DNA from 2 places in the Constrictibacter sp. MBR-5 genome. Region 2 is predicted to be linked to the other one. Evidence: predicted binding sites of a transcription regulator. Region 2 holds the regulator's gene; the other holds the start of a gene.

Region 1 (11,986 bases), on a different contig from region 2:
GCCGGCTCGATCAAGCGCGACGGACCGGCCGGCGAGTACCTGCTGGAGCATCAGGTTCGCCCCGGCGACTTCAACTCCTACGGTGCCCGCCGCGGCAACCATGAAGTCATGATGCGCGGCACCTTCGCCAACATCCGCATCAAGAACGAGACGGCCCCCGGCACCGAGGGCGGCGTGACCAAGTACGCGCCGACCGGCGAGGTGATGCCGATCTACGACGCCGCCATGCGCTACATGGCCGACGGCGTGCCGCTGATCGCCATCGCCGGCAAGGAGTACGGCACGGGCTCGTCGCGCGACTGGGCGGCGAAGGGTACGCGCCTGCTAGGCATCAAGGCCGTCATCGCCGAGAGCTTCGAGCGCATCCATCGCTCGAACCTGGTCGGGATGGGCGTCCTGCCGCTGGAGTTCAAGGATGGCCAGACGCGCAAGACCCTGGGTCTGGACGGCAGCGAAGTCATCGACATCGTCGGCGTCGAGCAGGGCCTGAAGCCGCGCATGGACCTGACCTGCCGCATCCACCGCGCCGACGGCAAGGTGGACGAGATCCAGCTGCGCTGCCGGATCGATACGCTGGACGAGGTCGACTACTACAAGCACGGCGGCATCCTGCCCTACGTGCTGCGCAGCCTGATGGCGGCCTGATCCGGCGGGCCACGGCCTGCCTCGGCAGGCCGTGTGGACGGCGTTCGAGAAGGGTGCAATTCGGGAAGGGCGGGGCGGCCTAAGGGTCGCTCCGCCCGTTTTCGTTCGGGGGCTCGTCCTGCGGCTCGTCGAGTGCCTCGGCGGCCTGTTCGTCTTCCGTCTGGAAGGCTTCCGGCAAAGCGGCGTCGTCGGGGCGGCCGATCGCCGTGGCGGCGGGCCGGGCGTCGAGCAGGCCGGAGGCGCGCATCTCCTCCAGCCCCGGCAGGTCGGCGATGGCGTTCAGCGAGAAATGCTCGAGGAAGGCGTCGGTGGTGATCCAGGTCAACGGCCTGCCGGGGGCTTCGCGCCGCTTGCCCGGCGCCACCCAGCCCGCCTCCAGCAGCACGTCGAGGGTGCCCTTACCGAGGGACACGCCGCGCACCTCCTCGATCTCGGGGCGGGTGACCGGCTGGTGGTAGGCGATGACCGCCAGCGTCTCCATCGCCGCGCGCGACAGGCGCTTCGGCTGCGGCCGCTCGACCCGCAGGGTGGGCGCGATGTCGGCGGCGGTGCGGAAGGTCCAGCCGCCGGAGACGGCGGTGAGCTCGACGCCGCGGCCGCGGTAGTGCTCGGTCAGTTCGGCCAGCAGCGCCCGCACGTCGGTACCCTCCGGCAGGCGTGCGGCCAGTTCCGCCTCCGGCACGGGCTGCTCGGCCGCGAAGATCACGGCCTCGGCGATGCGGATCAGGCTGAAGTCGGCTTCCATGCTTCAGTCTTCGGGATCTGCGCCGTCTTCGGCAACCGTTTCGTCGCCCGCTTCGTCCTCGTCGTCGCCCATGCGCGGCGGCGCCGGCCGCAGCAGCAGCGGGCCGAAGGCCGCGTCCTGGCGCAGCTCGACCCGGCCGGCCTTAGCCATCTCTAGGGTGGCCGAGAAGGTGGCGGCGATGGCGGAGCGGCGGTAGACGCCGCTGCGCAGGTTCGCCGGCAGGAAGCTCGACAGCGCCTGCCAGTCCGCGGCGCCGGGCGGCATGCGGCCGAGCATCCGCTCCAGCCGCTCGAACGCGTCGTCGAGGGAGTAGAGATCGGGCGCGGTCAGCACGAACTGGCCCTGGGCGCCGCGCCGACGCAGCGCGGTGTAGGTGCGCAGCAGGTCGAACAGGCTGGCGCTCCACTGCGGCCGGCCGATGAAGGTGATGCCCTCCGGGGCCCCGCGCGCGAACACCTCCTCGCCCAGTTTCGGCCGGGCGAACAGCCGCACCGCGCCCTCCTGCATCGCCTCCAGCCGGCGCAGCTGGAAGGCCAGCGCCTCGGCCATCTGCTCGGCGGTCGGCGGCGTCGTATCGGCGTGCGGCGGTGGCAGCAGCAGGCGGCTCTTGAGGTAGGCGAGCCAGGCGGCCATCACGAGATAGTCGGCGGCCAGTTCCAGGCGCAGGTTCTGCGCGCGCGCGACGAAATCGAGATACTGGTCGGCCAGCTTCAGGATCGAGATGCGTGCGAGGTCGACCTTCTGGTCGCGCGCCAGCGACAGGAGCAGGTCGATCGGCCCTTCGAACGTGCCGAGGTCGACGACGAGCGCCTCGTTCTCGCGCGGCACGGGCGCCGCCTCGAACGCGTCCCCGGTCGTCTGCCCGGTCGTCTGGTCAGTGGTCTGGCCGGTCATCCGGCGAATCCCGCGACCGTCAGGACCAGCACCGCCAGGGCATAGGCCGTGCCGAGGATGACGCTGGAGAAGAGGTCGAGATCCATGCCGATCCGGTTGCCGAGGAAGGGCAGGAGGAAGACGAGGCCGAGGACGATCAGCAGGCCCCAGCGTTCCAGCCGGGCGAAGGGCACGGCGAGGCGGTAGGGCAGCAGGCCGGTCACGATCCGGCCACCGTCGAGCGGCGGCAGCGGCATCATGTTGAAGACAGCGATCACGAGGTTGAAGAGGATCGCGTTCTCCAGGTTGCGCCCCGCCCATTCGAGCGCGAAGGACGGCAGGTAGGGCAGGGTGTGGAGCAGCAGCGCCGCCACGAACGCGATCAGCAGGTTGGCGGCCGGGCCGGCCGCGGCGACCAGGACCATGTGCCAGCGCGGATTGCGCAGCCGCTCGACGGCGACCGGGACCGGCTTGGCGTAGCCCAGCATGAAGCGGCCGCCGGACAGCAGCAGGATCATCGCCGGCAGGACGACCGTGCCGAAGGGGTCGACATGGCGCAGCGGGTTGAAGCTGACGCGCCCGAGCCGCCGGGCCGTGTCGTCGCCGAGTTTCCAGGCGGCCCAGCCGTGCGCCGCCTCGTGCAGGGTGATCGCGAGCAGGACGGGCAGGGCCCAGACCGAGACCGCGCGGGCGAGATCGGCGATATCGGGGATCAAGCGTCCGACCCGGTGCCCGTGCCGGTACCCGCCTCGGCGCGTGCCCGCAGCGCCGCGAGGCGCGTCCAGCCGGCCTCGGCGTCGAACGGGGCGGGCCTGCGCAGGTGCGACCGGGCGGAGCGCCAGCGGCGCAGGCCGTCGGCGTCGAGCCGCCCGGCCGACGCGGCGACCGCCTCCATCTCCACCATGCGGCCGTTGCAGTGCAGTGCTACATCGCAACCGGCGGCACGCGATGCCGCGGTGCGCTCCGCCAGCGTGCCCTGCAGCGCCGCCATCGACAGGTCATCGCTCATCAGCAGGCCGTCGAAGCCGATGCGCCGGCGGATCACCGTGTCGATCACGGTGGGCGACAGGGTGGCGCAGCGGTCGGCGTCCCAGGCGGGATAGAGGATGTGGGCCGTCATCGCCATCGGCACCCCGGAAAGGGCCTTGAACGGGGCGAGGTCGAAGCCGTCGAGTTCGGCGTCGGACGCCGTCACGACAGGCAGCGCGACATGGCTGTCGGCGTCGGCGCGGCCATGCCCGGGGATGTGCTTGGCGACCGGCAGCACGCCGCCTTCCATCAGGCCGCGGGCGTAGACGGCACCCAGGTCGGCGACGACGGCGGGGTCGCCGGAAAAGGCGCGGTCGCCGACGATCGGGTCGCGGGCGTCCGGATGCAGCACGTCCAGCACCGGCGCGCAGTTCACCGTGATGCCCAGGGGATGCAGCATGTCGGCGGTCAGGCGGGCAATTAGGAAGGCCGCTTCCCGCCCCGCCTCGCGTTCGTCGGCGTAGAGCGCGCCCGCGATCGCGGCCGGCGGCAGCCTGCGCCAGAACGGCGGCTGCAGGCGGGCGACGCGGCCGCCCTCCTGGTCGATCAGCACCGGCGCGTCTGCGCGGCCGACGGCGGTACGCAGGTCGTCGACGAGGGCGCGGACCTGGTCCGGTGCCGTGCAGTTGCGGCGGAACAGGATGAAGCCGAGCGGATCGGCGTCGGCGAAGAAGCGCCGTTCGGCCGCGGTCAGCGATTCCCCGGAACAGCCGAGGATGGCGGCGCCCGGCGCCGCGGGCCGGTCTTCAGGGCGCGACGACGATGCAACCGACATTGCGGGCCTTCAATTGGCTGCACAGCATGTCCGCCAGGGTCTTCTCCGGCAGCGGCCCCGCCTGCACGCGGTGATAGACGCCGCGGCTGCCGAGGTCGACGCGCTCGTAACTGGCCTCCAGCCGGCCGAGCAGGTCGGAATTGGCCTTGCGCGCACGCTCCCACGCGGTGCGCGCCTCCGCCTCGCTGCGCAGCGAGGCGATCTGCACGCGGTAGCCGCCGCCACGCGACGGCTGCGGCGCCCGTGCCGTCTCGGCCGGCTGAGCCGGCGGTGCCGTCTCGGCCGGCTGGGTGGGCGGTGCCGGCGGCTGTGCCGGGGTGGGGGCGGGCGTCGGCACCGGCAAGGCCTCCGCCGGCCTTTCCTCCGGCGCCGGCGCCGGCGTGCGCTCCTCCGGCCGCGGCAGCGGCGAGACCGTCACGCCTTCGGACGGCACAGGCGGCGCCTCAGGTTCGGCCGGCATCGGCGGCGGCCGGTCCACCGGCTCCTCCGGCCGCGGCAGCAGGGTGGCGTCTTTCGGCGACGGCGGCGGCGCGTCGGACAGCAGCTGTTCGTAGACCAGCTTGTCGCGGAAGGGCACCTGCATCCCGCCGGGGTCGTCCGGCTCGGTGCGGAGGGGATCGGTGCGGGCGGTGATTAGCGGCACCTCGCTGTCCACCATGGCACTCTTGCCCATGGTGTAGGCGTACCAGATCGCCCCGCCGAAGGCGGCCAGCACGACCACGGCGCCGACGACCGGCAGGCGCCGGCGTGCCCGCACCGGCAGGCCCGGCGTGCCGCGGTCGCGCCTCCTGTCGACGGGCGGCATCAGCGCATCTCCTCGGCGGCTGCGATGCCGAAGACCTGCAGGCCCGAGGCGACGACCGTGGCCACGCCCTTCAGCAGCGCCATGCGGGCCATGGTGGTCTCCGGCGCCTCCGGCAGGATAAATCGCAGGCTCGGGTCCTCGCGGCCCTTGTTCCACAGGGCGTGGAACAGGAAGGCGAGCTCGGACAGGTAGAAGGCGAGGCGGTGCGGCTCGTGCGCCTGGGCCGCACCCTCGACGATGCGCGGCCACGCCGCCAGCGCCTTGATGACCGCCAGTTCGTCGGGATCGGTCAGGCGGTCGAGCGGCGCGTCGGCGAGCGCTGCGGCCGACAGGTCGACGCCCGGCATCGCCTCCGCAGCGTTGCGGAAGACCGAGCAGGCGCGGGCATGGGCGTACTGGACGTAGAAGACCGGGTTGTCGCGCGACTGCTCGACCACCTTTACCAGGTCGAAGTCGAGCGCGGCGTCGTTCTTGCGCGTCAGCATGATGAAGCGGACGACGTCCTTGCCGACCTCGTCGACCACCTCGCGCAGGGAGACGAAATCGCCCGAGCGCTTCGACATGCGCACCAGTTCGCCGCCGCGCAGGATGCGCACCAGCTGGCAGAGCTTCACGTCGATCTCGGCCTTGCCGCCGGTCAGCGCCTGGACCGCGGCGTTGACCCGCTTCACGTAGCCGCCGTGGTCGGCGCCCCAGACGTCGATCAGGGTCTGGAAGCCGCGGTTCACCTTGTCGAAGTGATAGGCGATGTCGCTGGCGAAATAGGTCCAGCTGCCGTCGGACTTCTGCAGCGGCCGGTCGACATCGTCGCCGAAGGCGCTGGAGCGGAACAGCAGCTGCGGCCGCGGCTCCCAGTCCTCGATCATCTTGCCCTTCGGCGGCTCCAGCACGCCGCGATAGACGTGGCCGCCGTCCTCCAGCGTCTTCACCGCCGCGTCAACCTTGCCGCCCGCCACCAGGGCGCGCTCGGAGGCGAACAGGTCGTGGCGGATGCCGACGGCCTCCAGGTCCTCGCGGATCAGCGCCATCATGGCGTCGATGGCGGCGTCGCGGACGACCGGCAGCCAGGCGCTCTCGTCCTGGTCGCGCAGCGCCGTGCCGTGCCGCTCGGCCAGCATGTGCCCGACGGGCACGAGATAGTCGCCGGGGTACAGCCCCTCGGGCACGTCGCCGAGCGTCTCGCCCAGCGCCTCGCGGTAGCGGTGGAAGGCGGAGCGCGCCAGCACGTCGACCTGGGCGCCGGCGTCGTTCACGTAGTATTCCCGCGCGACGTCGTAGCCGGCCTTGGTCAGCAGGGAAGCGAGGACGTCGCCGAAGACGGCGCCGCGGCCGTGGCCGACATGCAGCGGGCCGGTCGGGTTGGCCGAGACGTATTCGACGTTGACGCGCGTGCCGGCACCGACGGTCGAGTCGCCGTAGGCGAGGCCGTCGCGCAGCACCTCGCGCAGGCGGTCGCGCCAGAAGGCGTCGGACAGGCGCAGGTTGATGAAGCCGGGCCCGGCGACCTCCACCGCGGCGACGTCGGGATGCTCGCGCAGGCGCGCGGCAACCCGCTCGGCCAGGTCGCGCGGCTTCATGCCGGCGGGTTTGGCCAGCACCATGGCGGCGTTGGTGGCGACGTCGCCGTGCGTCGGGTCGCGCGGCGGCTCGGCCGAGATGCGGTCGAGGTCGAGCCCGGCCGGCAGCGTGCCCGCGGCGGCGAGATCGCGCAGGATGTCGGCGGTGACGGCTTGGAAGCGGCTGAAGACGTTCATCAAGTCTTGCTGTAGCGGTCGAACAGTCGGAAATGCTCGTCGAGCGCGAACCGATCCGTCATCCCGGCGATATAGTCGGCGGCGACCCTGGCCGTCCGGGCGGTACCCGGTGCGTCCGCGAGCGCCCGCCATTCGTCGGGCAACGTGTTCGGCTCCGCGTGGAAGAGCGCGAAGAGGTCCTTTACCACACGACGCGCCTTGCTGGTCATCCGGTTGACCCGCCAGTGCCTGTACATGTGGGTCCAGAGGAACTGCTTCAACGCGCGGTCGTGCGCCTGCATCTCGTCGGAAAAGGCGACGAGCGGCGCCGGCAGCCCGCGCACCGCCTCGGCCGAAGCCGGCTGCGCGGCCGCGATGCGCCGCCGCGTCTCTGCGAGCACGTCGGTGATCATGACGTCGATCATGCGTCGGACGACCTCGTGGGCGAGGCGCGGCCGGTCGAGGTCGCCCCAGCGGTCCCGCACGGCACCGATCAGCGGCCCGACCAGCGGCAGGCCGGCGAGGTCGGCCTCGTCGAACAGGCCGGCGCGCAGGCCGTCGTCGACGTCGTGGCTGTTGTAGGCGATGTCGTCGGCCAGTGCGGCGACCTGGGCCTCGGGACCAGGGAAGGTATCGAGGTCGAGCGGGTGGCGCGCGTCGTAGGCGGCGATCGCCTCGGCCGGCACGGCGCCGGCGGCCGCGTGCGGGCCGGCGGCATAGGGTCCCCTGAGCGGGCCGTTGTGCTTGACCACGCCCTCCAGCGTCTCCCAGGTCAGGTTCAGGCCGTCGAAGGCGGCATAGCGGCGTTCCAGCCGCGTCAGGATGCGCAGCGTCTGGACGTTGTGGTCGAAGCCGCCGTAGGCGGCGAGGCCGTCCTGCAGCGCGCGCTCGCCGGCATGGCCGAAGGGCGTGTGGCCGAGGTCGTGGGCGAGCGCCAGGGCTTCGGCCAGATCCTCGTCGAGGCCGAGGCTGCGCGACAGGGACCGCGCGATCTGCGCCACCTCCAGCGAGTGGGTGAGGCGGGTCCGGTAGTGGTCGCCCTCGTGATAGATGAAGACCTGGGTCTTGTACTGCAGGCGCCGGAAGGCGGTCGCATGGATGATGCGGTCGCGGTCGCGCTGGAACGGCGTCCGGTTGGCCGATTCGGATTCGGGCACGAGCCGGCCGCGCGTCCGGTCGGCGCGGGTGGCGAAGGGGGCGCGCATGGCGCGGACACTATAGGCCGCGGCGTCGCCCGACAATTGTGCTGGTGCGGCGGGCGGTGCCGGCGCGCCGGTCAGTTCATCAGGCGCCCGCCGTTCACGTCGAGCGTCGTGCCGGTGATGTAGCTGGCGTCGTCCGAGGCGAGGAAGAGGATGGCCGCCGCGATCTCCTCCGGTCGGGCGGCGCGGCCCAGCGGGATCGCCGCCATCCGCGCCGCCTGATCCGCCGGGTCGAGCGCCTCGTAGCGGCTGCGCACGCGGTCGGTGAAGACCGTGCCGGGGGCCACCGCATTGACCGCCACGCCGTTCGCCGCTTCCTCGAACGCCAGCTTGCGGGTGAAGCCGATGACCGCGGCCTTGGCGGTCGAATAGTGCAGGTTGGAGATCTCGCTGATGCCGCGGCCGGCGATCGAGGCGAGGTTCACGATGCGGCCGTAGCGCCGTGCCCGCATGCCCGGCAGAACGGCGCGGGTCATCAGAAAGGCGCTGGTCAGGTTGATCGCCAGGAACCGGTCCCATTCGTCGCGTCCCAGGTCCTCGATCGGCCGCGGATTGGCGCCGAATCCCACATTGTTGATCAGGATGTCGGCGGGGCCGAGGCCGGCTTCGGCCGTGTCCGCCGCCGCCCGCACCTGCGCCTCGTCCGTCGCGTCGCCGGTGACGTAGAGGAGGCGGTTGCCGCCGTCGCCTGCGTCGCGGCGCAGTGCCGCGGCGAAGTCTCCGTCCTCCGGCTCCATGTCGATCACCGCGAGGCGGCCGCCTTCGGCGAGGAAGCGCAGGGCGGTGGCGCGGCCGATGCCCTTGGCGCCGCCGGTCAGGATGGCGGTGCGGCCCTCGAAGCGCCGGCCGTGTGCGAAAGCGTCGGAAGACTGGTCCACGGGCTGTTCCTCCTCGCAGTGTTTTCCGCAGTGTCGCACGCGGAAAACACTGCGCGAAGGTGCCCCCCAAGGGTGGAAGGGAGGCCGCTCCGCCCGGCCTACTCGTCCGAGGGTTCGCTGTCGGGGCCGGTGATCATCGCCTCGGCGACGAGGCCCGCATTGGCGCGGATCGCCTTCTCGATGGCGTCGGCGACGTCCGGGTGCTCGCGCAGATAGGTCTTGGCGTTCTCGCGGCCCTGGCCGACCCGGTCGCCGTTGTAGGAGAACCAGGCGCCCGACTTCTCGACGATGTTCGCCTGCACGCCGAGGTCGAGCAGCTCACCCGTCTTCGACACGCCCTGGCCGTACATGATGTCGAATTCGACCACCCGGAACGGCGGCGCCATCTTGTTCTTGACGACCTTGACGCGGGTCTGGTTGCCGGTGACGACGTCGCGCTCCTTGATCGCGCCGATGCGGCGGATGTCGAGGCGGACCGAGGCGTAGAATTTCAGCGCGTTGCCGCCCGTCGTCGTCTCCGGGTTGCCGAACATGACGCCGATCTTCATGCGGATCTGGTTGATGAAGATGACGATCGTGCGCGACTTGGAGATGGAGGCGGTCAGCTTGCGCAGCGCCTGGCTCATCAGGCGGGCCTGCAGGCCGGGCAGCGAATCGCCCATTTCGCCCTCGATCTCGGCGCGTGGCACGAGGGCCGCGACGCTGTCGACGACCAGGACGTCGAGGGCGCCCGAGCGCACCAGCGTGTCGACGATCTCCAGCGCCTGCTCGCCGGTGTCCGGCTGCGAGATCAGCAGTTCGTCGAGGTTGACGCCGAGCTTCTTGGCGTAGGACGGGTCGAGCGCGTGTTCGGCGTCGACGAAACCGCAGACGCCGCCCTTCTTCTGCGCCTCGGCGACGACGTGCAGCGCCAGGGTCGTCTTGCCCGAACTCTCCGGCCCGTAGATCTCGATGACGCGGCCGCGCGGCAGGCCGCCGATGCCGAGCGCGATGTCGAGCCCGAGCGAGCCCGTCGACACCACGTCCGCCTCGACCGGCGCCTCGCGCTGACCGAGCCGCATGATCGAGCCCTTGCCGAACGCCTTCTCGATCTGGCCGAGAGCGGCGTCGAGCGCCTTCTGCTTGTCCATGCTGTCCTTTTCGACGAGGCGAAGTGCGGTCGACATGTGCGAGGGCTCCCTTATTCCACAGCGTCCGCGTCCTGCGCAACGAAAGGGCGGCGGACGGATTTCGACAGCGCCCGATGCGGCGTCCTTGATGCGCAATGTACGCGGTTTGTTCCTGTTCCGCAAACGTTCTTTTGCCCGATTCACGGCGGCGGAGGTCGTCGTATGCAACCGGCGTTTGCAACATATTTTAAGTCCCGTGTTCGAGCCTCCGCCTGGGCAGGCGCCGAGGGCCGTTGCGCGACGGAGCTTGCCGCGGCCCGTGACCGACAGCCTTTCCGTTTGCGCCGATATTCCGCACGGCGATAATGCGCGACCGAACGGAGAGGACCTTCCCATGGCGGTACAACGCGGCCGGCACTTCCTGCAGATCCCCGGGCCGAGCAACGTGCCCGACCGCATCCTGCGGGCGATCGACAATCCGACCATGGACCATCGCGGTCCGGCGTTCGGCGTCATGTCGCGCGAGATCCTGCAGGGCCTGCACGGCGTCTTCGGCTGTGCCGGGCCGGTGATCATCTACCCGGCCTCCGGCACGGGTGCCTGGGAGGCGGCGCTGGTCAACACGCTCTCCGCCGGCGACCGCGTTCTGATGTACGAGACAGGTTGGTTCGCGACGCTCTGGCGCGAGCTGGCCGGCAAGCTGGGGCTCGAGGCGGAGTTCCTGTCGGGCGACTGGCGGCACGGCGCCGACCCGGCGGCGATGGAGGCGCGTCTGCGCGAGGATCGTGACCACGCGATCAAGGCCGTCTGCGTCGTCCACAACGAGACCTCGACCGGCGTCACCAGCCGCGTCGCCGAGGTGCGCGCCGCGATCGACCGCGCCGGCCATCCGGCGCTGCTGATGGTCGACACGATCTCGTCGCTGGGGTCGATGGACTACCGCCACGACGACTGGGGCGTCGACGTCACGGTGGCCGGCTCGCAGAAGGGCCTGATGCTGCCGCCGGGCCTGTCCTTCAACGCGATCAGCCAGAAGGCGCTCGCCGCGTCGAAGTCGGCGCGGCTGCCGCGGGCCTTCTGGGACTGGGAGGCGATGCTGAAGGCGAACGCCACCGGCTATTTTCCCTACACGCCGGCGACCAACCTGCTCTACGGCCTGCGCGAGGCGATCGCCATGCTGGAGGAGGAGGGCATGGCGAACGTCTTCGCCCGCCACCACCGGCTGGCCGAGGCGACGCGGCGCGCCGTGCGCGCCTGGGGCCTGGAGGTGCTGTGCCAGGAGCCGCAGGAGTACAGCAGCGTGCTGACCGCCGTCCTGCTGCCCGAGGGGCACGACGCCGACGTCTTCCGCCGCATCACCCTGGAGAAGTTCAACATGTCGCTCGGCAACGGCCTGGGCAAGCTGCAGGGGCGGGTCTTCCGCATCGGCCATCTGGGCGACATGAACGAACTGATGCTGTGCGGCACCCTGGCGGGAGTCGAAATGGGCCTCGCCGCCGCAGGCGTTCCGCACGCCAAGGGCGGCGTGCAGGCGGCGATGGACTATCTGAACGGCAACGCCTGAGGCCCACCGCGCGCCCCGCGGCATTCCGCTTCGGAACATCCACGGCGTCATCCCGTTGTCATCACGTCGTTTTCGGAGCGGCGGGGTGTCGCGCGGCCGGCGCACGCCGGGGCCTCCCGGCTCCCGCTCCGGCCTGAGGAGAGACGGGCTGATGGAGACATACCTGCCGCTGCCGATCGAGGGCTACGCCCTGATCGGCAACACCTTCACCAGCGCGCTCGTCGGCAGGAACGGCTCGATCGACTGGCTGTGCATGCCGCATTTCGACTCGGCCGCCTGCTTCGCCGCACTGCTCGGCACGAGCGACAACGGGCGCTGGCTGATCGCGCCGCAGGCGGCGGCCCGCAGCGTCACGCGGCGCTATCAGGGCGACACGCTGATCCTGGAGACGGTGTTCACGACCGACGAGGGCGAGGTCGCGGTCATCGACTTCATGCCGGTGCCACCCGACGATAGCCGGATGGACCTGATCCGCATCGTCGAGGGGCGGCGCGGGCGGGTCGCCATGTGCATGGACCTCGCCCTGCGCTTCGACTACGGCCGGGTGAAGCCGTGGGTGCGGCGGATGCCGAACGGCATCAACGCCATCGCCGGCCCCGACGCGGTTCAGCTGACTGCGCCGGTGGAC
Region 2 (11,986 bases):
GATGCCGTAGCCCTGGATCATCTCGGTGACCTCGGCGCCGATCATGTGCGCGCCGAGCAGTTCGCCGGTCTTGGCATCGAACACCGTCTTCACCAGTCCCTCCGGCTCGCCGAGGGCGATCGCCTTGCCGTTGCCGATGAACGGGAAGCGCCCGACCTTCACCTCGCGCCCGGCTTCCGTGGCCTTCGCCTCCGTCATGCCGACGCTGGCGACCTGCGGCCGGCAATAGGTGCAGGCGGGGATCGTGCTCGTGTCGAGCGGATGCACGTCCTTCACCCCTGCGATCTTCTCGACGCAGATGACCCCCTCGTGGCTGGCCTTGTGCGCCAGCCACGGCGCGCCGACCAGGTCGCCGATCGCATAGACACCCTTCTCGCCGGTCTGCAGCCATTCGTCGACGACGACGTGGCCGCGCTCGACCTTCACCTTCGTGCCGTCCAGGCCGATGTCCTCGACGTTTCCGGTGATCCCGACCGCCAGCACGACGCGGTCGACGGTGATCGACTGGCTCTTGCCACCGGCCTCGATCGTCGCGCTGACGCTGTCCTTGCCCGCCTTCAGGTCGGAGACCTTCGCGCCGGTATGGATCTTGAGGCCCTGCTTCTCGAACGCCTTCTTCGCGAAGGCCGATATCTCCTCGTCCTCCTGCGGCAGGATGCGGTCGAGTACCTCCGCGACCGTCACCTCGGCGCCCATGTCCGCGTAGAAGCTGGCGAACTCCATGCCGATGGCGCCCGAGCCGATCACCAGCAGCGACTTCGGCATGACGTCCGGAACCATCGCCTCGCGATAGGTCCAGATCAGCTTGCCGTCCGGCTCCAGCCCCGGAAGGGTGCGGGCACGGGCGCCGGTCGCCAGGATGATGTGCTTCGCCGTAAGATCGCCGACGGCCTTGCCGTCCTTCTCCACCTTCAGCTTGCCGGCGCCGTTCAAACGGGCATGCCCGTCGATGACGGTGACCTTGTTCTTCTTGAGCAGATAGCCGACGCCGCTGGACAGCTGCTTGGCCACCCCGCGCGAGCGCTTCACCACCTTTGCGAGGTCAAAACTGATGTCCTTGGCGGTGAAGCCGTAGGCGTCGAGATTGTGCAGGATGTGGTTGATCTCCGACGAGCGCAGCAGCGCCTTCGTCGGGATGCAGCCCCAGTTCAGGCAGATGCCGCCCAGATGCTCGCGCTCCACCACGGCGGTCTTCATGCCGAGCTGCGCGGCGCGGATGGCGGCGACGTAGCCGCCCGGCCCGCCGCCAACGACGATCAGGTCGAAGCTGGTCTCTGCCACGGATGGCTCCTCTTCCGGTGCGGCCGTCGAGCCGTCCCTACAGCAGCATTGCCGCCGGGAACTCGATCAGGCTCTTGAACGCCGCCAGCAGCTGGGCGCCGAGCGCACCGTCGACGACGCGATGATCGCAGGAGAGCGTGCAGGTCATCATCGTCGCCACCGAGACCGCACCGTCCTTCACGACGGGCCGCTGCTCGCTGGAGCCGATGGCGAGGATGCATGCCTGCGGCGGGTTGATGACGGCGTCGAACTGTTTGATGCCGTACATGCCCATGTTGGAGATGCTGCAGGTGCCGCCCTGGAACTCCTCGGGCTTCAGCTTGCCGTCCCGCGCACGCTTGGCGAGATCCTTCATCTCGCCGGAGATCTGCGCCAGGCCCTTCTCGTCGGCCCGGTGGATGATCGGCGTGATCAGGCCCTGCGGGATGGCCACGGCGACGGAGATGTCCACGGATTTCCAACGCCGGATGCCGTCTTCCGCCCAGGAGGCGTTGGCGTCCGGCACCTTGCGCAGCGCCAGCGCCAGCGCCTTGATGATCAGGTCGTTGACCGAGATCTTGACGCCCTCGGGCGCCCGCTCGTTGAGCGCCGCGCGCACCTTCATCATCTCGTCCACCGCACAGTCGATGGTGAGATAGAAGTGCGGCACCGTCTGCTTCGACTCGACGAGGCGCCGGGCGATGACCTTGCGCATCCCGGACAGCGGCAGGAGTTCGAACTCGGGCATGCCGGGCATGTCGGCCGGCTTCGCCGCAGCCGGCGGCGCCTTGGCCGGCGGCCCGTCGGCCTTAGCCGCGTCCGCCTTAGCCGCGGTCGGCTTCGCCGTGCCGGCCGCCTTCGCGCTCTCGATGTCGCTCTTGACGATCCGGCCGCCCGGCCCGCTGCCCGCGACGGCCGCGAGGTCGAGCCCGGCCTCCTCCGCCATCCGGCGCGCCAGGGGCGACGCGAAGACGCGATCGTGGCCGTTCGCGACGGCAGCCGACGCGCCGCCGGGCTTCTTGCCGCCGCGGTCCGCCGCCGCATCGAGGTCCGCTTTGACGATCTTGCCGCCCGGACCGCTGCCGGCGATGCCGGACAGGTCGATGCCGGCGATGTCCGCCATGCGAGCGGCCAGCGGCGACGCGTTGACGGCACCGGCGGACGACGACTTCGGCGCTGCCGTCTTTTCGGGAGCGGGCGCCTTCGCCGGCTCCTCGGAGGCGCGCTCGGCCATTTCGGCTTCCGGCTTCGGCGCTTCGGCCTTCTCTGGCGCTTCCGCCTTCGACGATCCGCCATCCGCCTCGATCGCGCCGGCGTCCTCCCCCTCCTCGACCAGGACGGCGATCACCGAATTGACCCGGACGCCCTCGGTGCCCTCGGCGACGAGGATCTTACCGACCTTGCCCTCATCGACCGCCTCGACCTCCATCGTCGCCTTGTCGGTCTCGATCTCGGCGATGACGTCGCCCGCCTTCACCGCGTCGCCTTCGCCGACGTTCCACTTGACCAGCGTGCCCTCGGTCATCGTCGGGGACAGCGCCGGCATCAGGATGTTGGTGGGCATGGCCGGGTCTCGCTCTGGCGCGGATCGGGGTCGTTCGGACGCAGGAAGCTCAGCGGTAGCAGACGGCCTTGGCCGCCTCGACGATCGTCTCGACCTGCGGCAGGGCGAGCTTCTCGAGGTTGGCGGCATAGGGCATCGGCACGTCGACGCCGGTGACCCGCTTCACCGGTGCGTCGAGCCAGTCGAACGCCTGCTCCATCATCACCGCGGCGAGTTCGGAGCCGATGCCGGCGAAGGGCCAGCCCTCCTCGACCGAGACCAGCCGATTGGTCTTCTTCACCGACTCGACGATCGTCTCCGTGTCGAGCGGGCGCAGCGTGCGCAGGTCGATCACCTCCGCGTCGATCCCTTCCTCGGCGAGCTTCTCCGCCGCTTCGAGCGCATGGTGGCACATCAGCGAGAAGGCCGTGATCGTCACGTCCTTGCCCTTGCGCAGCACCTTCGCGCGACCGATCGGCACCGTGAAGTCGGGGTCCTTCGGTACCGGAAAGCTGTAGCCGTAGAGGATCTCGTTCTCGAGAAAGACGACGGGGTTCGGGCTGCGGATGGCCGACTTTAGAAGCCCCTTGGCGTCGGCTGCCGAATAGGGTGCCACGACGATCAGGCCCGGGATGTGCGCATACCAGCTGGCATAGCACTGGGAATGCTGGGCGGCGACGCGGGCCGCGGCCCCGTTCGGACCGCGGAAGACGATGGGGCAGCCCATCTGGCCACCCGACATGTAGAGCGTCTTGGCGGCGGAATTGACGATCTGATCCATCGCCTGCATGGCGAAGTTGAACGTCATGAACTCGACGATCGGCTTGAGGCCGCCGAAGGCGGCGCCGACGCCGAGCCCGGCGAAGCCGTGCTCGGTGATCGGCGTATCGACCACGCGCTTGGCGCCGAACTCGTCGAGCAGGCCCTGGGTGATCTTGTAGGCGCCCTGATACTCCGCGACCTCCTCGCCCATGACGAAGACGGTGTCGTCGCGGCGCATCTCCTCGGCCATCGCGTCGCGCAGAGCCTCCCGCACGGTCATGGTCGGCGCATCGGCGAAGGCGGCCTCGTCCTCCGCCGCCGGCCGCTCCGTCGTCGGCGCCGCAGGTGCCGTCGGCATGCGCGACTTGGCGTCGTGGCGGACTCCTTCCTCGCCGCCCGCCTCGTCGACGGCCTCCGGTTCGGCCGTCTCCTCCTCGTCGTCGGCAGCCGGCGCCTGCGCTGCCGCTTTGGGCTCGCCGGACTGCTTCGGCTCGGCCTTCTGATCGGCGGCGGGTGCTTCCTCGTCGCCGCCGACCAGCAGGGCGATCGGGGTGTTCACCGCCACGCCCTCGGCACCCTCTTCGACCAGCAGTCGGCCGACCCTGCCCTCGTCGACCGCCTCGACCTCCATGGTCGCCTTGTCGGTCTCGATTTCGGCCAGGACGTCACCCGCCTGGACCTCGTCGCCTTCTTTGATGAGCCATTTGGCGAGTTTGCCCTCGGTCATCGTCGGCGACAGGGCCGGCATCAGTACTTCGATCGGCATGGGCGGTTTCCGGTCTCTTGCCGTTCCGGGTCAGGCTAGGCGAGTACGTCGGTATAGAGCTCCGACGGATCGGGCTCCGGACTGTTCTGCGCGTACTCGGCCGCATCGGCGACGATATCCCGGATCTCCCGGTCGATCTGCTTCAGTCGGTTCTCGTCGGCGTGCTTATCCGCGAGCAGCAGCTCGCGAAGATGCTCGATCGGGTCGCGCTCTGTGCGGAATTTGTTGACCTCTTCGCGCGTCCGGTACTTCGCCGGATCGGACATGGAGTGACCGCGATAGCGGTAGGTCTCCATCTCCAGGATGACCGGTCCTTCGTTGCGCGCGTGGGCGATCGCCTCGTCCGCCGCCTCGCGCACGGCGAGCACGTCCATTCCGTCGACCTTGCGGCCCGGAATGCCGAACGCGACTCCCCGCTGCGACAGGTCGCCGCCGGCAGCCGCGCGGGCGACCGAGGTCCCCATGCCGTACTTGTTGTTCTCGATGACGAACACGGTGGGCAGCTTCCAGAGCGTCGCCATGTTGAACGACTCGTAGACCTGCCCCTGGTTGGCCGCGCCGTCTCCGAAATAGGTGACGCTGACTAGGCCGTTCTCGCGATAGCGATGGGAAAAGGCGAGGCCGTTGCCGAGCGGCACCTGCGCCGCGACGATGCCGTGGCCGCCGAAGAAATTCTTCTCGCGGCTGAACATGTGCATCGAGCCGCCCTTGCCCTTGGAGTAGCCGCCGCGACGCCCGGTCAACTCCGCCATGACGCCGCGCGAATCCATCCCGCAGGCCAGCATGTGGCCATGATCGCGGTAGCCGGTGATAACGGTGTCGCCCTCCTTGAGGGCGGCCTGGACTCCGACGACCACCGCCTCCTGCCCGATGTACAGATGGCAGAAGCCGCCGATCAGCCCCATGCCGTACATCTGGCCCGCTCGCTCCTCGAAGCGTCGGATCAGCAGCATGTCGCGGTAGTATTTCAGCAGGGTATCGGCGGAGGCGTTCGCCGCAGGCTTCTTCGGCGCGGCGCCCTTCGTCGCAGTCGGCGAAGAGGCTGCCGCCGTCTTGGCCGCCCCCCCCTTCCGGCCGGAACCTTTGTCTTCGCTGTCCTTGTCCGCGCGGGTCTTGCGACTGGCGGAGGCGGTGGTAGCTCGTGCCATGGCCTCTCCCCGCAAGCGCATGTCGGCCTGCGTAGCCTTCCAGAATGAGCTTATTTTGAGATCCTAAGTATCCCGAATTGCGGGAGGTTTCAACCGAGCCTCGGCAGGCGCTCCGTACCGCCCGCCGCGCGGGCGGGCGGCGCCACCGATGCGTCGCCTCTGCAGGTCGTGTGAGCGAGCCCACGCCCGCGGGTGTTTCGTATTGACGGAGAAGGGGAACTAAAATAGAACATACATCGTTGTCGTTTTGTTCTTGCCGCGCAATGTAAGGCGTTGCGCCCTCTCCCGCCGAGGGTGCAACTCGATCAGACCGACGACGTTAGGCTGACCGTCCGAGTTCTCCGCCTCGGGCTCTTTGCTGAACGACCGGAGCCGCAGGCATGCTGACCAGGAAACAGACCGAGCTGCTTCTCTTCATCAACGCCCGGCTGACCCGTGACGGCGTGTCACCCTCCTTCGAAGAGATGAAAGAAGCTCTCTCGCTGAAATCCAAGTCGGGCATCCACAGGCTGATCACCGGCCTCGAAGAGCGTGGCTTCATTCGACGCCTTCCCCACCGGGCCCGCGCGCTGGAAGTGTTGCGCCTGCCCGATTCTGCGGCGCGCAAGGGTGCCGGGCCGACGGCGGTGCCGGCGCCCGCCGACGGCGGTACGCTGATCCAGGGACCGTTCCGTGAGCGGCGGACGCCATCCAAGTCGATCGACGAGGGCGAGATTCCGCTCTACGGGCGGATCGCCGCCGGTACGCCGATCGAGGCGCTCCGCGACCCGACGAGCTATGTCGGCGTCCCGCACGGCATGCTTGGCCGCGGCAAGCACTATGCGCTTGAGGTCGCCGGCGACTCGATGATCGACGCCGGCATCTTCGACGGCGACACCGTCATCGTCGAGGAATGCGACACTGCCGATCCCGGAACGATCATCGTTGCGCTGATCGACCAGGAGGAGGTCACGCTGAAGCGCCTGCGGCGGCATAAAGGGTCGATCGCGCTCGAGGCGGCGAATCCGCGGTACGAGACCCGCATCTTCCCGCCCGATCGCGTCCAGGTGCAGGGACGGCTGGTCGCCCTGCTCCGCCGCTACTGATCGTCCGCGCTGGCGTCCGGATCGCCCGCCTGACCCGTCTTCGTCCAGGGCCGGTCGCCGCGCCGTCCCCGGACGGTTTCGACCGTGACGCCCGCCGGGCTCAGCCAGATCGCGTGGGCCCCTTCGCTACGCAGGTCGCGGTGCCGCAGAAGCCGCGGGCCATTGCACCGTCGCTTCGCGAGGCGTGAAGAGATCGGTGCCAGAAGCACGACCAGATCCGCGTTCACACAGTCGGTATCCATCGCATCCTCGTGACGGATGAAGGCGACCGTCCGGCCTGACCGCCTGTAGAGGCAGGCCGTGATGTCGCAACGCATCGCCCCGCTCTCCGACGCATGTTCGGGCCAAGCCTCCGCAACGTCCGCTCCGGTCTGCCGCATCCAATTCTCTCGCTCAAAGCCGGCGGCGCGAAGCGACGTGAGCAACAGCGTGTCGGCATCGCGGACCGCGACGAGGCGCCCATCCTGGGATAGCAGGATATCGGGCGGCGCGGCCAAAGACGCCATCGCGAGCCCGGCGACCACGGCCGGCAAACCTGCGAGGCGCCACCCCGTGCGCCAGAGGCACAGCCAGAGCCCGCCCACCGCAACCGCCGCCATCCCCGACGGTGGCATGATGACGCCGCGCAGGGCCGATCCGGGCCAGGAGGCCGTCTCCCTGGCCACCCAGGTGATCACGTCGAGCCCGACCGCCATCGCCCGCAACGGCAAGGCCTCTAGGCCGATCGGCATCGCGAGGAGCGCGACGATCCCGCACGGCATCACCCAGAGGCCGGTGACAGGCACAGCGACGAGGTTCGCCGCGACCGAATAGAGTGCCGCCTGATTAAAGTGATAGGCCGCAAATGGCGCCGTCGCCACGGCCGCCACCACCGACGTGAAGATGAGGCCCCCCGGATAGGACAGCCATCTCGAAGCCGGCGGCAGGCCTGCCGCCGCCCGCCGCTCGCGGCGCCGCTTCAGCGCCTCGTATGCCGCCACCAGCGTGACGACGGCGGCGAAGGAAAGCTGGAAACTCGGCCCGAGGACGGCCTCCGGTGTCAGCACGAGAACGATCAGCGCGGCGAACGCGATCGGCCGCATCGACATCTCGAGCCGATCGGCGAGGATCGCCGCCAGCGCGAGCGTCAACATCACGAAGGCCCGCTGTGTCGGTACAGTCGCGCCCGACAGCAGCAGATAGCCCCCGGCGAACAGCAGCGCCACGAGGGCGGCAAGTTTGCGCGTCTGCCATCGCAGCGCGAGGCTGGGAATCGCCGCCAGCCCGGCCCGGACGACGAAGAACACGAACCCCGCGACCAGGCTCATGTGCAGCCCGGATATGGCGAGGAGATGCGCCAGCCCGGAATCTCGCATGGCCGCGATCGTCTCTTCCGAGACCCCGCCGCGCAGTCCCGTGACGAGCGCGTTCGCCAGAGCGCCCCGGTCGCCGTCGAGTACGGCCAGGATCCGCCTGTCGATTCCATGCCGCACCGATGCCACCGCCTCGGCGAACCCGCCCTCAGCGCGCGGCGCGAGGATCTCGACGCGGCCGAGCGCGTATCCGACCGCCCCGAGTCCCACGAACCACGACTGCCGCTGGAAATCGAACCCGCCCGGCACCGCGGGTGTCGGCGGCGGCAGGAGGCGGGCGCGCAACCGCACGCGGTCGCCAGGCTCGGGCGGAATGCTCCGCACGCTGACCCGGAGTCGATGCGGCGTGCGGTCGGACGTGAGACCGACGATCGAAGGATCGGAAAGCAGCACGCGCCAAGCGCTCCCGGACGGCTCGACGGAAGTGACCATCCCCGTCACCGTCACCGGCCCGAGCGGGGCCGCCAGTCGCGGTGCCGCCACCCATGCCGTGCGCACCTGCCCGGCGAGGAAGCCGAGGGTCGTCGCGAGGCATGCGACGCACACCAGCGTCCAGGCAGGCTGGCGCCGCATGGCGACGCACAGCGCGGTGCAGAGCGCCGCGAAGCACCAGCCTAATACCGACGGCGGCTCGTAGGGGAGACTGAAATAGCCGATGATGCCGGCGCCGAGAAAGACGGGCAGCCACAGGAAAAGCCTGTCTCTCTCCGCAGCCAGCGTGACGACGGCTCGGTCGCGCATCCGGGCCAATAGTCTCGCAGCCCGGCGCTCGACATCCCCCGCCGCGTCGGCCGCCGCGCTATTGACGCTCATGCCCGCCCCGTCGATAAAGCGTCGCGCCGCCCGACTCGACTTTAGAGGCCACCGGCCGCCGGAGAAAGATGAGCGTCGTCACCCGATTCGCCCCCTCCCCGACCGGCTTCCTGCACATCGGCGGGGCGCGGACCGCGCTGTTCAACTGGCTCTTCACCCGCCATCACGGCGGGACCTTCCGGCTGCGCATTGAGGATACCGACCGCGCCCGCTCGACCGAACCGGCGATCGCCGCCATCCTCGACGGCCTGTCCTGGCTGGGGCTCGATTGGGACGACGAGGTCGTCTACCAGTTCGCGCGGATGAAGCGGCACGCCGAAGTTGCCAGCCGGATGATCGAGATGGGCCACGCCTATCACTGCTGGTGCTCTCAGGAAGAACTCGCCCAGATGCGCGAGAGCGCCAAGCGCGAGGGGCGGCCGATGCGCTACAACGGCTACTGGCGCGACCGCGACCCGGCCGAGGCTCCCCCCGGAGTCCCGCCCGTCGTGCGTCTCAAGGCGCCCCAGACGGGCGAGACGGTGATCGATGACCTCGTCCAGGGCGAGGTGCGGGTCGCCAACGAGGTGCTGGACGACATGGTCCTGCTCCGCGCCGACGGCACGCCGACCTACATGCTGTCGGTGGTGGTCGACGATCATGACATGGGCATCACCCATGTCATCCGGGGCGACGACCACCTGAACAACGCCTTCCGCCAGGCACAGATATTCATCGCCATGGGCTGGGACTTGCCGCGCTTCGCGCACATTCCGCTGATCCACGGTCCCGACGGCGCAAAGCTGTCGAAGCGGCACGGTGCGCTGGGGGTGGATGCCTACCGCGACATGGGCTTCCTGCCCGAAGCGATGCGCAACTACCTGCTGCGCCTCGGTTGGGGCCACGGCGACGACGAGATCATCTCGACCGAGCAGGCGATCGCTTGGTTCGACCTCGACGGTGCCGGCCGGTCGCCGTCGCGGTTCGACATGGCGAAGCTGACGTCGCTGAACGGGCACTACATCCGGGAGGCCGACGACGCCCGCCTCGCCGGTCTGATCGGGCCGCGCGTCGCCGCCATCGTCGGACGCGAGCTCGACGACGCCGACGGGGCCCGCCTCACCGCGGCGATGCCCGGCCTGAAAGCGCGCGCCAAGACGCTCAACGAGTTGGCCGACAATGCCGCCTTCTACATCCGTCGCCGCCCGCTTCCGATGGATGCCGGCGCATTGAAGCTGCTCGACACGGCCGGTCGGGAAACGGTCGCCGCCGCGGCCGCCGACCTCGCGGCATCGAACGAATGGACGGCCGTCGCGCTCGAGGAACGGATCCGCGCGTTCGCTGAGGCCAGGGACATGAAGCTCGGCAAGGTGGCGCAGCCGCTGCGCGCTGCGCTGACCGGCGCGGGCACCTCGCCGCCGATCTTCGAGGTGATGGAGATCCTCGGGCGCGACGAGGCGCTGGGCCGCCTTGCCGACGCGAGCGGAAACGAAGCGGCCGGCCAGGGCGCGAATTGATAAACGCCGGTGTGAGGTCTATTCTCACCCCCAGAGTAGGGCCTTACACGGCCCCTTCCAGCGAAGGGATGGACGTATGACGGAGCCGAAGTCGAACGAGAACGTTACCGTCGTCGACAATACGACGGGGAAACAGACGACGTTCCCGTTGCTTAGTGGTACGGCGGGGGCGAAAGTCATCGACATCCGAAATCTGTACAAGGATCTCGGTTACTTCACCTTCGACCCGGGCTATACCGCCACGGGCAGCTGCCAGTCGGCGATCACCTATATCGACGGCGACGAAGGCATTCTTCTGTACCGCGGCTATCCGATCGAGCAGCTCGCAGAGAAGAGCGACTTCATGGAAGTCTGCCATCTGCTGCTGTTCGGCGAGCTGCCGGACAAGAAGCAGAAGGACCAGTTCGTCTGGGACATCACGCACCACACGATGGTGCACGACCAGATCAGCAACTTCTTCCGTGGCTTCCGCCGCGACGCGCACCCGATGGCGGTGGTCTGCGGCGTGGTCGGGGCGCTTTCGGCCTTCTATCACGACAGCACGGACATTAACGATCCCTGGCACCGCAAGGTCGCCTCGTATCGCCTGATCGCCAAGATGCCGACAATCGCGGCCATGGCCTACAAATACTCGGTCGGCCAGCCGTTCGTGTACCCGAGCAACACGCTCGACTATGCGGCGAACTTCCTGCGGATGTGCTTCGCGGTTCCGGCCGAGGAGTATGAGGTCAACCCGATCGTCGCCAAGGCGCTCGACCTGATCTTCATCCTGCACGCCGACCACGAACAGAACGCCTCGGCCTCGACGGTGCGTCTCGCCGGTTCGACCGGCGCCAATCCGTTCGCCTGCATCGCGGCCGGCTGCGCCGCCCTCTGGGGTCCCTCGCACGGCGGGGCCAACGAGGAAGTGCTGAAGATGCTCAACCAGATCGGCGACAAGAACAAGGTCGGCGACTGGGTGAAGAAGGCGAAGGATCCGGACGATCCGTTCCGCCTGTTCGGCTTCGGCCACCGCGTCTACAAGAACCACGATCCGCGGGCCAACGTCATCCGCAAGGCGGCCCACCAGGTCCTGAACGAACTCGGCGTGAACGATCCGCTGCTCGAGGTGGCGATCGAGCTGGAGAAGATCGCGCTCGAGGACGAGTATTTCGTCAAGCGCCGCCTGTACCCGAACGTCGACTTCTATTCGGGCATCATGCTGAAGGCGATGGGCTTCCCGACCAGCATGTTCACCGCACTGTTCGCCGTCGGCCGCACGGTCGGCTGGATCGCGCAGTGGAACGAGCTGATCGAGGATCCGTCCCAGAAGATCAACCGCCCGCGCCAGCTCTATACCGGCCCGACGTCGCGCGATTACATTCCGGTCGACAAGCGCTGAGCTTCGACGAAACTTGTTGCGGCACGGGGCGCGGACAATTGTCCGCGCCCCGTTTCGTTTCGGGCGGCGGCTATTTCCGCTCGATCAACTCGATCTTGTAGCCGTCCGGATCCTCGATAAACGCGATCACGGTCGTGCCGTGCTTCATCGGCCCCGGCGGACGCGGAATCTTCACGCCCTCCTTCTCCAGGACCGCGCACGTTGCATAGATGTCCGGGGTGGAGAGCGCCAGATGGCCGAAAGCGTCGCCCTTGTCGTAGGGCGTCTTCTGGCCCCAATTGTGGGTCAGTTCGATCACCGTATTGTCCGCCTCGTCGCCATAACCGACGAACGCGAGGGTGAACTCGCCGGTCGGGAAATCCTTCCGGCGCAGCAGCTTC

The links. The regulator LexA, encoded in region 2, represses DNA repair genes until DNA is damaged. The targets are predictions, from matches to a motif close to ATGTTCTANTTTGGTTC.
Region 1: recA (recombinase RecA) is a predicted target of LexA. The motif match lies at 9,950-9,966, and genes of this name have one in related genera.

What each region holds. Positions count from the first base shown of each region.
Region 1 is NZ_JBEPTK010000012.1:125,382-137,367, reverse strand. It holds gene acnA (aconitate hydratase AcnA) at 1-645, shown strand, start outside; gene scpB (SMC-Scp complex subunit ScpB) at 725-1,390, opposite strand; gene ABIE65_RS21125 (segregation and condensation protein A) at 1,394-2,284, opposite strand; gene ABIE65_RS21120 (site-2 protease family protein) at 2,281-2,979, opposite strand; gene nagZ (beta-N-acetylhexosaminidase) at 2,976-4,067, opposite strand; gene ABIE65_RS21110 (SPOR domain-containing protein) at 4,039-4,872, opposite strand; gene argS (arginine--tRNA ligase) at 4,872-6,626, opposite strand; gene ABIE65_RS21100 (deoxyguanosinetriphosphate triphosphohydrolase) at 6,626-7,810, opposite strand; gene ABIE65_RS21095 (SDR family NAD(P)-dependent oxidoreductase) at 7,882-8,685, opposite strand; gene recA (recombinase RecA) at 8,784-9,851, opposite strand; gene ABIE65_RS21085 (pyridoxal-phosphate-dependent aminotransferase family protein) at 10,189-11,358, shown strand; gene ABIE65_RS21080 (glycoside hydrolase family 15 protein) at 11,510-11,986, shown strand, end outside.
Region 2 is NZ_JBEPTK010000004.1:364,331-376,316, forward strand. It holds gene lpdA (dihydrolipoyl dehydrogenase) at 1-1,281, opposite strand, end outside; gene ABIE65_RS11815 (2-oxo acid dehydrogenase subunit E2) at 1,319-2,824, opposite strand; gene ABIE65_RS11820 (pyruvate dehydrogenase complex E1 component subunit beta) at 2,874-4,331, opposite strand; gene pdhA (pyruvate dehydrogenase (acetyl-transferring) E1 component subunit alpha) at 4,367-5,479, opposite strand; gene lexA (transcriptional repressor LexA) at 5,860-6,564, shown strand; gene ABIE65_RS11835 (ComEC/Rec2 family competence protein) at 6,558-8,729, opposite strand; gene gltX (glutamate--tRNA ligase) at 8,798-10,225, shown strand; gene ABIE65_RS11845 (citrate synthase) at 10,302-11,606, shown strand; gene gloA (lactoylglutathione lyase) at 11,677-11,986, opposite strand, start outside.